DNA from 2 places in the Psychrobacillus mangrovi genome. Region 1 is predicted to be linked to the other one. Evidence: riboswitches for the same ligand, from Rfam matches in the RefSeq annotation. Region 1 holds a riboswitch; the other holds the start of a gene.

The links. Region 1 has a riboswitch for S-adenosylmethionine ahead of mtnK (S-methyl-5-thioribose kinase). Riboswitches for the same ligand answer to the same signal wherever they lie in the genome.
Region 2: it holds a riboswitch for S-adenosylmethionine, as region 1 does, so the genes downstream of both, WAX74_RS09780 (O-acetylhomoserine aminocarboxypropyltransferase/cysteine synthase family protein) here and mtnK (S-methyl-5-thioribose kinase) in region 1, are expected to answer to the same signal.

Annotation. Positions count from the first base shown of each region.
Region 1 is NZ_JBAWSY010000017.1:23,704-29,243, reverse strand. Features, by position in the region: gene WAX74_RS16665 (sugar ABC transporter substrate-binding protein) at 59-1,138, opposite strand; gene mtnA (S-methyl-5-thioribose-1-phosphate isomerase) at 1,157-2,191, opposite strand; gene mtnK (S-methyl-5-thioribose kinase) at 2,188-3,375, opposite strand; SAM riboswitch class I at 3,450-3,604, opposite strand; SAM riboswitch class I at 3,771-3,875, shown strand; gene mtnW (2,3-diketo-5-methylthiopentyl-1-phosphate enolase) at 4,007-5,221, shown strand; gene WAX74_RS16645 (2-hydroxy-3-keto-5-methylthiopentenyl-1-phosphate phosphatase) at 5,227-5,540, shown strand, end outside.
Region 2 is NZ_JBAWSY010000005.1:197,082-202,621, forward strand. Features, by position in the region: gene WAX74_RS09775 (homoserine dehydrogenase) at 92-1,078, opposite strand; gene WAX74_RS09780 (O-acetylhomoserine aminocarboxypropyltransferase/cysteine synthase family protein) at 1,210-2,502, opposite strand; SAM riboswitch class I at 2,669-2,783, opposite strand; gene WAX74_RS09785 (glycerol-3-phosphate acyltransferase) at 2,922-3,563, shown strand; gene WAX74_RS09790 (YdcF family protein) at 3,583-4,167, shown strand; gene WAX74_RS09795 (GDSL-type esterase/lipase family protein) at 4,351-5,034, opposite strand; gene WAX74_RS09800 (TetR/AcrR family transcriptional regulator) at 5,036-5,540, opposite strand, start outside.

The DNA.
Region 1 (5,540 bases):
AAGCCTTCTTAAAAAGAAGCTGCCCACTTTTTTAGGACAGCTACATTTTGTATAGTTGTTATTGGTTTTCTAACTCTTTCAAAGCTTCTGTGTATCCTTGTTCGCTTGCTCCCCAGCCTTCGATATATTCATGTAAGTCATTTGTCGTAACTGTTTCTTTTGGAAGCTTTTCAGCATCCACGAATACTGATTCTAAAACAACTTTTTCTTCTGGAGTTTCACCATTTATTTTTTGATATAAATAACGCACTTGAATACGCCCTATGTCCATTGGATCCACGGCCGCTGATGCAACCCATGGGCTATTGTCTTTTTGGATCATTTGTAAATCTTCGTCGCTCATATCGATGCTGTAAACTTTAATATCTGTTCTACCTGCTTGCTCAATAGCACGTACCGCACCTTTTGCAAATTCGTCCCAAGCTGCCCATACTGCCGTGATTTCTCCTTCATTTGGATATTGCTTTAAAACTGCTTCCATTTGCGATTGTGTGTCTAGGGCTGTATTTTGTGTCGCCGCACCAAACGTAGAGATTTCTTTAATTCCTGGATTTTCATTTAAGAATTGCTCATAAGCAACTTGTCTTCTTTCCATAGGTGCAAAACCTGCAACCCAGATTTTCACAATATTTGCTTCACCATTAGCATCATTTTTTAATTTTTCTAATGTCATTTCAGCCATCTTTTGATCGCCTTGCTCTAACACTGTAATGCCTTCTACTTCCACACCTGCATCAAAAGCTACGACTGGTATTCCTTTATCAACAGCATTTTGAACTCCTTGATTTAACGCTTCTTTTGTACCGTGATCAATTAAAATCCCATCTACACCTTGGTTTACTGCTGCATCTAGATTGGAAGCCATTTTTGCTAAATCACCTTCCGAAGTAAACACTGTTACAGTACCACCAAATTTCTCTACTTGCTCCTTTACACCTTCAATGTATTGTGCAGAAAAAGTACCAAGGTTTTGTTGCATAACCAATGCGATTTTCTTACCTGATAGCGGATTATCGGATGCTTCTGAATTAGCAGGTGTAGTTGTTGCTTCCTTTGCATCCCCTTTTGGTTGACACCCCGTTAATATAATTCCAATTACTAATAATACGGATAATAGCCATGCTGTTTTTGATTTCATGTTTGTTCTCCCTTTTCTTTAATTTATTAAACTAGGAATATTTTTAGTGTATTCCGGATAAATAATTCCTTTTTCTGTAATAATCGCTGTAATGTATTCGCCAGGTGTTACATCGAATGCAGGATTAAATACTTTTGTATCGAGTGGTGCTACCTGCTTTCCTGCAATGTGCGTAATTTCCTCCGCTGGACGTTCTTCAATAGGAATCTCTTTTCCGCTCTTGATGGTCAAATCAAAAGTGGAAGAAGGAGCTGCCACATAAAATGGGATATTAAAAGCTTTTGCTAATAAAGCCAAGTTAAGTGTTCCGATTTTATTGGCCGTATCTCCGTTTTCTGCTATGCGGTCTGCTCCTACGATAATTGCTTCTATACCTTTTGCTCCGATTGTATGTGCAGCCATGCCGTCTGTTATAAGTGTGACATCCACTCCAGATTGTTGAAGCTCCCATACTGTTAGGCGTGAACCTTGAAATACAGGTCTAGTTTCACAAGCGAATACTTCAAACTTTTTTCCTCTCTCACTGCCAAGATGGAATGGGGCTAATGCGGTACCATATTTTGCGGTTGCAATAGAACCTGCATTACAAATAGTCATCACTTTTGTTTGATCTTCAAGCAAGGACAAAGCATATTCGCCAATATTTCTACAGGATGCTTCGTCTTCTTGATGAATGTTTACAGCTTCCTCAAGCAAAAGTACCTTTGCCTCTTGTACTGTTACAGCATTTTCAACAGAACTTCTTAAACGTTCTAAAGCCCAAACTAAATTGACTGCTGTTGGTCTAGAATTAGCTAAATACAAGAAATCCTTGTTCAGCTGGAGATGAAATTCCTCTAAGATATTTGTTTCATACCTCTCAGCTGCTTTAGCTAATCCATATGCTGCGGTAATACCAATTGCCGGAGCCCCTCTTACCTTGAGAGTGACTATGGCATCGTATACGTCTTCCAAAGTTTCTAGTGTTAAATACTCAACTACGTGAGGTAATTTTTGCTGATCCAATATACGAAATTCTTTATCGTTCAACTCTATTGATAATGGAATACTCATTTGCGAAACCTCTCTAATAATCCAAATACTTCATCAATCGAACAAATTTCATAGCGTTTTAGTATAAGTGCTTCCCCTATTTGTAAAGTTTGCTTTTTGAAATTAATTCGTTGGTTATCATCTTCAATACTGTCCAAATCTTTTACGTGAGCTAACCCAATTGTGCGTCTAATTAATTCACAACCAGCAAAGCCTAATGTATCACTGAAAATTTTATCTAAGATATATTCTTTATATCCTTCTGTATCTTTAAAGGGGTGACTACTAGTTTTCCATAATTCCGAAAACTCTGAAGAAAAAATTTCCCATGTTTGTTGGATATGGTTGAGAATTACAACCCGCTTATCATTTTCTCTTGTGACAGTTTGAACGATTAAGTTTGCTAAAAACAAACCGACATCAAAGCCAATAGGTCCATAGAACGCAAACTCTGGGTCTATTACTTTAGTTTCTGTTTCACTAGCGAAGATACTACCTGTATGCAAATCTCCGTGAAGCAATGCCTCTGCTTCCGTCATGAAGCTATTCTTTAATTTTGCAACCTCAAGCTTTAATGTGCCATTATTCCAAATAGCTTTTACGGCTTCTCTCAACAATGGTTCAAAATCATTTGTCTCTTTGTCAAAAAACGGATCCGTGAAAATTAGATCTTCTGTAATTTTACACAACTCTGGATTCGAAAACTCTGAAACTAGTTTCTTTTTTTCGAATGGATGTAATCCAAAGTCAGATGTATGAAATAGCGTTTGAGCAAGATATTTACCAATGTGTTTTGAAAGGTTTGGATAAGATTCAAGTTCAATTAACCCTTCACGGGCAATTTTTAAATGGGATAAATCCTCCATTACCGTAATGGCTAGAACTTCATCAATTGCATAAACAGTTGGAACAAGACCCGCAGCAAACTCCGCATGTTTTTTTAAGGCATTTGCTTCAATTGCTGCACGTTTTAACGTAAGTGGCCAGCTTTCTCCAACAACTTTTGCATATGGTAATGCCTGCTTAATAATAAGACTTTTATCACCACTCAATTCCTTAATATAAAATACATAATTCAGATTACCGTCACCTATTTCCCGACACTCCAACTCTGCATCTGGTGGGAAGAAGTTAAGTTCTTTTGCATATAAAACTGCCCCTTCTTCTGTTAATGATTCATATTGTTTCTCTATAGCTATCGTCATTATTCTCTACCTTTCCGTTTCAAAATAAAAAGCCTCTTTCATAAGAAAGAGGCGTAGAATAAGAGATCTCTCGCCTCTTATCTTTCAGAAAGTTACCTTTCTGATGGAATTAGCACCGTGCCTTATGAGATTTTCATCTCGGCGCAAATTGCGCCCCGTTTCACAACGGTATTACGGTCGGTTGCTGGGCTTCATCGGGCCATTACCCTCTGCCTGCTCTTGATAAGAGTGCTATTACTTAAAACTTTATACTGTTTGAAAAATATCCTAGCATATTCAAAAAACATCTGTCAATAATTTTTTTAATACAATAAAAATTCTCATAACTATATTGACAATCTTTCAGTCTCATGAAATAATCGTTATTAATTTGACTAACTCAATTGAATAACTTTTTCTTATTTAGAGCAGGTGGAGGGACGAGCCCTATGATACCCGGCAACCGATCCATTAATGGGCACGGTGCTAATTCTTGCAGTCAACAGACTGAGAAATAAGAAGTCGTTAAACTATTAACCTCTTCTTATGCGGAAGAGGTTTTATTATTTTGAGGAAAGATTATCCACTATGGATAATAACTACGTAGAATTTTAGATTTTTTATTTTGAAATATAAAGGATAGTGATAATGAATGAGTGGAGTTACTACTCTCTATCAGGTGTACGGTAAACCTGGAACTTTTGAAAAAAAAGCAGAAGGAATTGCGCTAGGTTTAACTATTGGATCCTGGACGGATTTACCATTACTCGAGCAAGAGCAATTAAAAAAGCATAAAGGAAATGTTGTTTCGATAACTGAATTTGAAAGTGTTCACCATCCGCTAAAACATGATGAAATTAAGGCTGAAATTAAAATAGATTATCCTAGTGCTAATTTCTCCGCAGATTTACCTGCCATTTTAACAACAGTTTTTGGTAAATTGTCATTAGATGGTGAAGTGAAATTACTCGACTTAGAATTCTCATCAGACCTTTTAAGTAATTTTCCTGGACCACGATTTGGAATTGAAAGTATCCGTAATCTGCTAGGTGTGTATAATCGTCCACTTGTCATGAGTATTTTTAAAGGAGTAATTGGAAGAGATATAGATTACCTATCTGAACAGCTACGTCACCAAGCTCTAGGTGGAGTAGATCTTGTAAAGGACGATGAAATTCTTTTTGAAAACCCACTTACTCCTTTCGAGAAAAGGATAATCACAGCTAAAGAGGTATTACGTCAAGTGTATGAAGAAACGGGACACCGAACACTTTATGCGGTCAACTTATCTGGGCGGACATCCGATTTAAAATCAAAAGCCAAAAAAGCAAAAGATCTTGGGGCAGATGCTCTATTATTTAATGTTCATGCATATGGTCTAGATGTACTTCAAGAACTTGTGGAAGATCAAGATATTCAGTTGCCGTTCATGGCCCATCCAGCCTATAGCGGAGCATTTACTTCTTCCTCATTTTATGGAGTTTCAACACCCCTCCTACTTGGTAAATTAACTCGTTATGCAGGAGCCGATTTTTCATTATTCCCTTCCCCTTACGGAAGTGTTGCACTTGAGAAAACAGCTGCACTATCACTTGGGGAAGAATTGACTAAAGATAGCGCTGTTAAGCGAACTTTTCCAGTTCCTTCAGCTGGAATTCATCCTGGATTAGTCCCTTTGTTAATCGAGGATTATGGCATAGACAGTATTATAAATGCAGGTGGTGGAGTGCATGGTCATCCTGCTGGCGCAACGGGAGGTGGTCTTGCCTTTAGGCAGGCCGTATCAGCAGTTCTGGATGGAATTCCGTTAGCTGAAGCAGCAAAACAATATCCAGAACTAAATGCTGCATTGGAATTATGGGGGTAAGCATTATGAGTAAGCTAGTAATCTATTGCGATTTTGATGGTACAATTACTAACCAAGACAACATTATCTCTATTATGAAAAAATTTGCTCCACCAGAATACTTGCCGATCAAAGAGAATATTTTAGAGCAAAAGCAATCTATCCGAGAAGGTGTTGCTCAAATGTTTGCTTTATTACCTGTATCTTTAAAAGATCAAATTGTAAGCTACTTGCTTGATCAGGCTGAAATTAGGGAAGGATTCGCCGATTTTGTTTCTTATACGAGAAAGCATGATATCCCTCTTTATATTGTTAGTGGTGGAATTGATTTTTTTGTTCA
Region 2 (5,540 bases), on a different contig from region 1:
GCAAAGAACAATATTAAAGGCAGTTGGAATGAACACATTCCCAACTGCCTTTTGTCTTCAATCTAATGAGGAGAAACCCTTTATTCTCTTTTTAGATTGTAATCATGAACCCTGCACGTTTGCCAATGATTTCTGCATAATCTTCTACCATGACACTTGCAGTTGGGTACATACCTGCTCCAGGTCCGACAAGTGTAAGCGTACCAATATAGTTTGTATCTAAGGAAACTGCGTTGTTTACACCTTCGATAGCATATAACGGATGATCTGGACCAACAAGTTGTGGTCCTACAGAAGCGAAAAGCTCTCCATTTTCGTCTTGCTCTATTTCTGCAACATGGCGATAACGAAATCCTTCTTGCTTCGCTTTTTTCACATCCTCTAATGAAATCTCGTCAATACCAACTACACGTACGTCATCCCAATTCGGTTGTTTTTTAAATGCAAGTGCACTCAGAATCATTAACTTACGGAATGCATCTTGGCCAGAAATGTCATTGTATGGATCGGCTTCTGCATAACCTAACGCTTGCGCTTCTTTTAGAGCGTCGTCAAACTGACATTCATTTAAGCGCATTTGTGTCAAAATATAGTTAGAAGTTCCATTTAGAATACCTTGAATTTTTTTCACTGAATTCACTTGAAGTAAATTTTTCAATGTTTTAATAACCGGAACCCCGCCTGCTGTTGTTGCTTCATATCCGATAAAAACACCACGTGACTTTGCACGTTCATGTAGCTGAATACTATATTTAGAGAACATCACTTTATTTGCTGTAATGACATGACATCCCTTATCAATGGCTCTACATAGATAGCCATAGGCTGGTTCTTCGTTCACAATAGCTTCAAACACAACTTGAAGTCCAGGAATATTAATAATATCCTCGAAATCATCTGTAACTAGAACACCAGGCGTTGCAGGTCTTTCTTTTGCTAAATTATTAATTAGAATAGCACTAATTTCAATATCTAATCCTAAAGACTTTTTAAGATCTTCTCTTTTTTCATTCACAATGTGATAAATTCCTTGGCCAACTGTTCCAAAACCTAGAATCGCTGCTTTTATTTTCGCCATACTTTCTCCTCCACTTGAATCTGCACAATTGAGCTTCTACATTCATATTTTAATAAAATCTCTATCGCAACTTTTTACGATTGACTATTTTACATATTGTAGACTATTTTAGCCCAATTAACAACAAAATTCTATCTAGAGAGGACATTTGTTTTTCCTACAAGTACTTTATCAAGTGCATTTTGTAAATCCTCTACTGCCTCTAGACCAACAGACAAGCGGATTAAGTCTTCTGTAACACCCGATTTCACTAAGTCTTCAGGTGTTAATTGTTGATGAGTTGTAGATGCAGGATGAATAATTAATGATTTTGCATCTCCTACGTTTGCTACATGGGACCAAATCTCAATATTATCAATAATATGTCTTCCCGCTTCTTTTCCGCCCTTCACTCCAAAAGTTAAGATAGAACCGAAGCCATTGTGTAAATATTTATGTGCGATTTCATGGGACGGGTGATTTTCTAAACCTAAATAGTTAACCCATTCCACTCCTTCATGGTTAGATAAGTACTCTGCAATCTTTTGTGCATTTTCATTGTGCTTCGGCACTCGTAGATGAAGTGTTTCTAAACCTTGTAAAAAAGAAAATGCTGCTTCTGGGCTTAGTGCAGGACCAAAATCGCGAAGCAATTGAACACGTAGTTTTATTGCAAACGCTACGTTTGGAACATCAATTCCATATCGTAAGCCATGATAGGTAACATCTGGCTCTGTAAAACCAGGGAACTTTTCTGAATTCCAATCAAAGTTACCACCATCTACAACTACTCCTCCGATAGTTGTTCCATGTCCGCCGATCCATTTCGTAGCTGAATGGATCACAATGTTGGCACCGTGTTTAATTGGATTAGCACCGTACGGGCTTGCAAATGTATTATCCACTAATAATGGAACACCTACTTCATTTGCAACCGCTGAAACTTTCTCTACATCTAGCACATTCAAACTTGGATTCCCAATAATTTCAGCAAAAAACCCTTTCGTTTTGTCCGTCACTGCTGCTCGGAAGTTTTCTGGATCAGTTGAATCTACAAATTTTACGCTAATACCATAACGAGGCAATGTATGTGCGAATAAATTAAAAGTACCACCATATAAGTTTTCCGCTGCAATGATTTCATCGCCCGCTCCTGCAATATTCAAAATGGAAAATGCAATTGCCGCCATACCAGAAGATAGTGCAACAGCAGCAGTTCCACCTTCAAGAAGAGCAACTCGTTGTTCAAAAACATCTACAGTAGGATTAGTTATACGTGAATAAATATTGCCCGTCTCTTTTAGTGCAAACAAATTTTGGGCATGGTTTGTATCACGAAATACAAAAGAAGTTGTTTTGTGAATTGGCACTGCTCGTGAACCTGTAACTGGATCTGGTTGCTGACCACCGTGTAAAAGAAGTGTTTCTGGTTGGAAATTTGACATTTTGAATTCCTCCTAAATAATATTTTTAGATGGGCACATATGGATGCAGGAGAGGATTAAAAGACACGCAAAAGCACCTATGTCTGCCAGAAAACGCATCGTTAGTCGGACAAACAACAAAAACCCCTCTTCTTTAAGAAGAGGGGTGCGGTTTCGCATATTCCTCCTCTTATCTTCCAAATTCGCTCGTGAATTTGTAGGATTTAGCACCTTTCCAAGTTTAGAACTTGTTGGTTGCCGGGCATCGCAGGGCCTATTCCCTCCGCCACTCTTGATAAGAGTATTAGATTAGTTATTCCATCTTGTTACAAAGTATAAAACTCTATTAATCTATAAGTCAAGTATTTTTATAAAAATTCTGAAACTTCTTTAAGGCTTGTACGTTTAATGTATGGAGGTTATTTTGAGGAGGTGTTGTAATGGGAATATGGATTATTACTATTTTTATAATAAGTTATTTAATTGGTTCTATTCATGGTTCGAAGGTCGCTCAGTTTTTTAGCGGAATCAATATTAAAGCAGAAGGTCTCAAAAATTCAGGTGCTTCTAATGCAGCCGTTGTGCTTGGAATGAAATACGGAATACTTGTCGCTTTCATCGATATTTTTAAAGGTGTATTTGTGATTATCGCAACCAGGCTTTTTATGCAGCAAAATGGTTCATTTTCTAGTTTAGAACAGGATGCACTTCTTTACTTAGCTGGGGCTGCTGTCATTTTAGGTCATAACTTTCCTATTTATACTGGATTTAAGGGCGGAAAAGGAACAGCTTCTATTATTGGCATCCTTTTAGCTATTTATTGGCCTGTGGGGTTGATCGGGCTTTTATTATTAATTGGTACAACTATTTTAACGGACTACTTATTAATTGGTGTTTTTGTTTTTTATTTTGTATTTTTAAGCGAGGCTATATGGTTTTCGGAAGGATATATACCAGTTGCAATTGCGAGCTTTTTATTCGTAATGGCACTCATTTTGCATATAGAAAACTTTCGTCGTTTAGCTCGTAAAGAAGAGATGAGAATTTCTACTTTTTTAAAAAGAAAAAAACCTTCTTTATAAAAGAAATGAGTGAATTGGAATGACTAAAAAAATGAGGTGGATTGTGCTTATCCCTTTGTTTGTTCTTGCCGGTGGGGTTGGTTTGTGGACGCTTACTAGTAAATGGATGGAAGACGGTTTAAATCCTAAAGCTGATGGTTCAAACGAATACGCCATTGTACTCGGTGCAAAAGTAAAAAAAGGGAATGTTCCTTCGCTTTCATTAAGGTACAGATTGGAATCTGCACTTGCGTATGCCAATGAATACCCTCATGTTACCTTTGTACTTTCTGGAGGACAAGGACCTGACGAAGATATTGAGGAAGCGGTCGTAATGAGAAATTTTCTTTTGGATAATGGAATATCAGAAGACAGGCTAATCATTGAAGATCAGTCGACATCTACTTATGAAAATTTATTATTTTCCCAAGAGTTATTGCCAGAAAACGTAAAGTCTGTGACGATCATTACGAGTGACTACCATCTACAGCGAGCAAAAATACTTGCTAAAAAACTAGATTGGGAAACGGATGTGGTAGCAGCAAAGACTCCCGAAGTGGTGGAAGCGAAAGTCCGCTTACGTGAGCGTGCCGCACTTTTAAAGACTTATATTGTCGGTAAATAACTCCGAGTACTCGGAGTTATTTTGTCTAAGAAATTCGTGCTTTTCTACCTTCCCTACAAACTAGTTTCATAAGTGAACGGTGGGTTGTAGGAACCAGTGTAAAAAAGATGTCTATTGTTCTGCGCAATGGCATTGGACAAATAATGGGTTTGTTTTTATGAACGCCATTCAATGCAATTTTAGCTAGTTTTTCTGGAGACATAATTGATCTATGCTTGTTGCATATACGTCCGCTACTATTTTTGCACCAGTACTATTTAAATGGATTCCATCTAAAGTTAGATGAAGTCCTCTTTTTTTAGATAACTCGTCGATTTTAGAGGGTTTCTTATAGAAGAAAACATCCAGCATGACTCTCAAAGGATTTGTGCTAATGTAATCTGAGCTGTTCATATTAACTAAGTGCTCCTCAAAAGCTGTTTGTAGATTAACATAATCTATCCCTTTCATTTTACTAATGGATTCAATGATGGCAGCCAACTCTTTTGTTTCTTTATTAGAAGAATTCTGAAGGTTTTCTCCAACTATTGATGGCGATATGGCAATTACTTTTTTAGAAGAAGAAATTATCATATCTAAAATTTTCTCATATACCTTTTTAAACTCCTCATGATCATTTACCACTGGTTGTGCTTGAACACTCAAGAGTTTAGAATATACATCGTTAACACCAATCCAAAGAAAGACTAAATCATAATCAGTGGCTAGTTTCGTTTTTGTTAACCGTAGATGCAAGCTTTTAACTGTTTCCCCTGGTTTTCCAAGATTGACGAAAGTGGCAGTCGGATACCTTTCTTTTAATATTTGAAAGAAAGAAATGCCAGGTCTACCTTCTGTTAGACTGTCTCCAATGAACCCGATTTTCATATCAATTCCCCCTTTTTTTAATCGAAGCTAAAAAGATTGTAATTGCCTGTTTAAAAAGTGGCTCTAGTTTACTTAAATCTTGGGTGGTATTTGTAAGTTGGCACAAGCCTCCAAGCCATGTTCCTAATAGGGCAGTCCACTCCTCTATATTTCCATCTTGAAATTCTCCTCTTTCAATCCCATCTTGAAAAATTGAATGGTAAGAACCCATTGGTATTACTGCTAGCTCGTATAATTTCTTAACGGATTCAGGATTTGATTTTGGATCAGATGCTAACTCCTGCCCAGCTTTTAATAGTGGTGTCTGATAATTGTATAAAACATGCATAGCCATTCCATACCATTTCTCTGTAGCAGTTGTATAAGCCGATTGCTTTTCCAACCATTTTGCAAGCCATTCACGCATTGATTTTTGTGCTAATAAAACAAAAAGCTTTTCTTTATTTTCAAAATGATAATAAATATGTCCCTTACTATAACCAGAAGCTTTTGAAATATCCTCTACA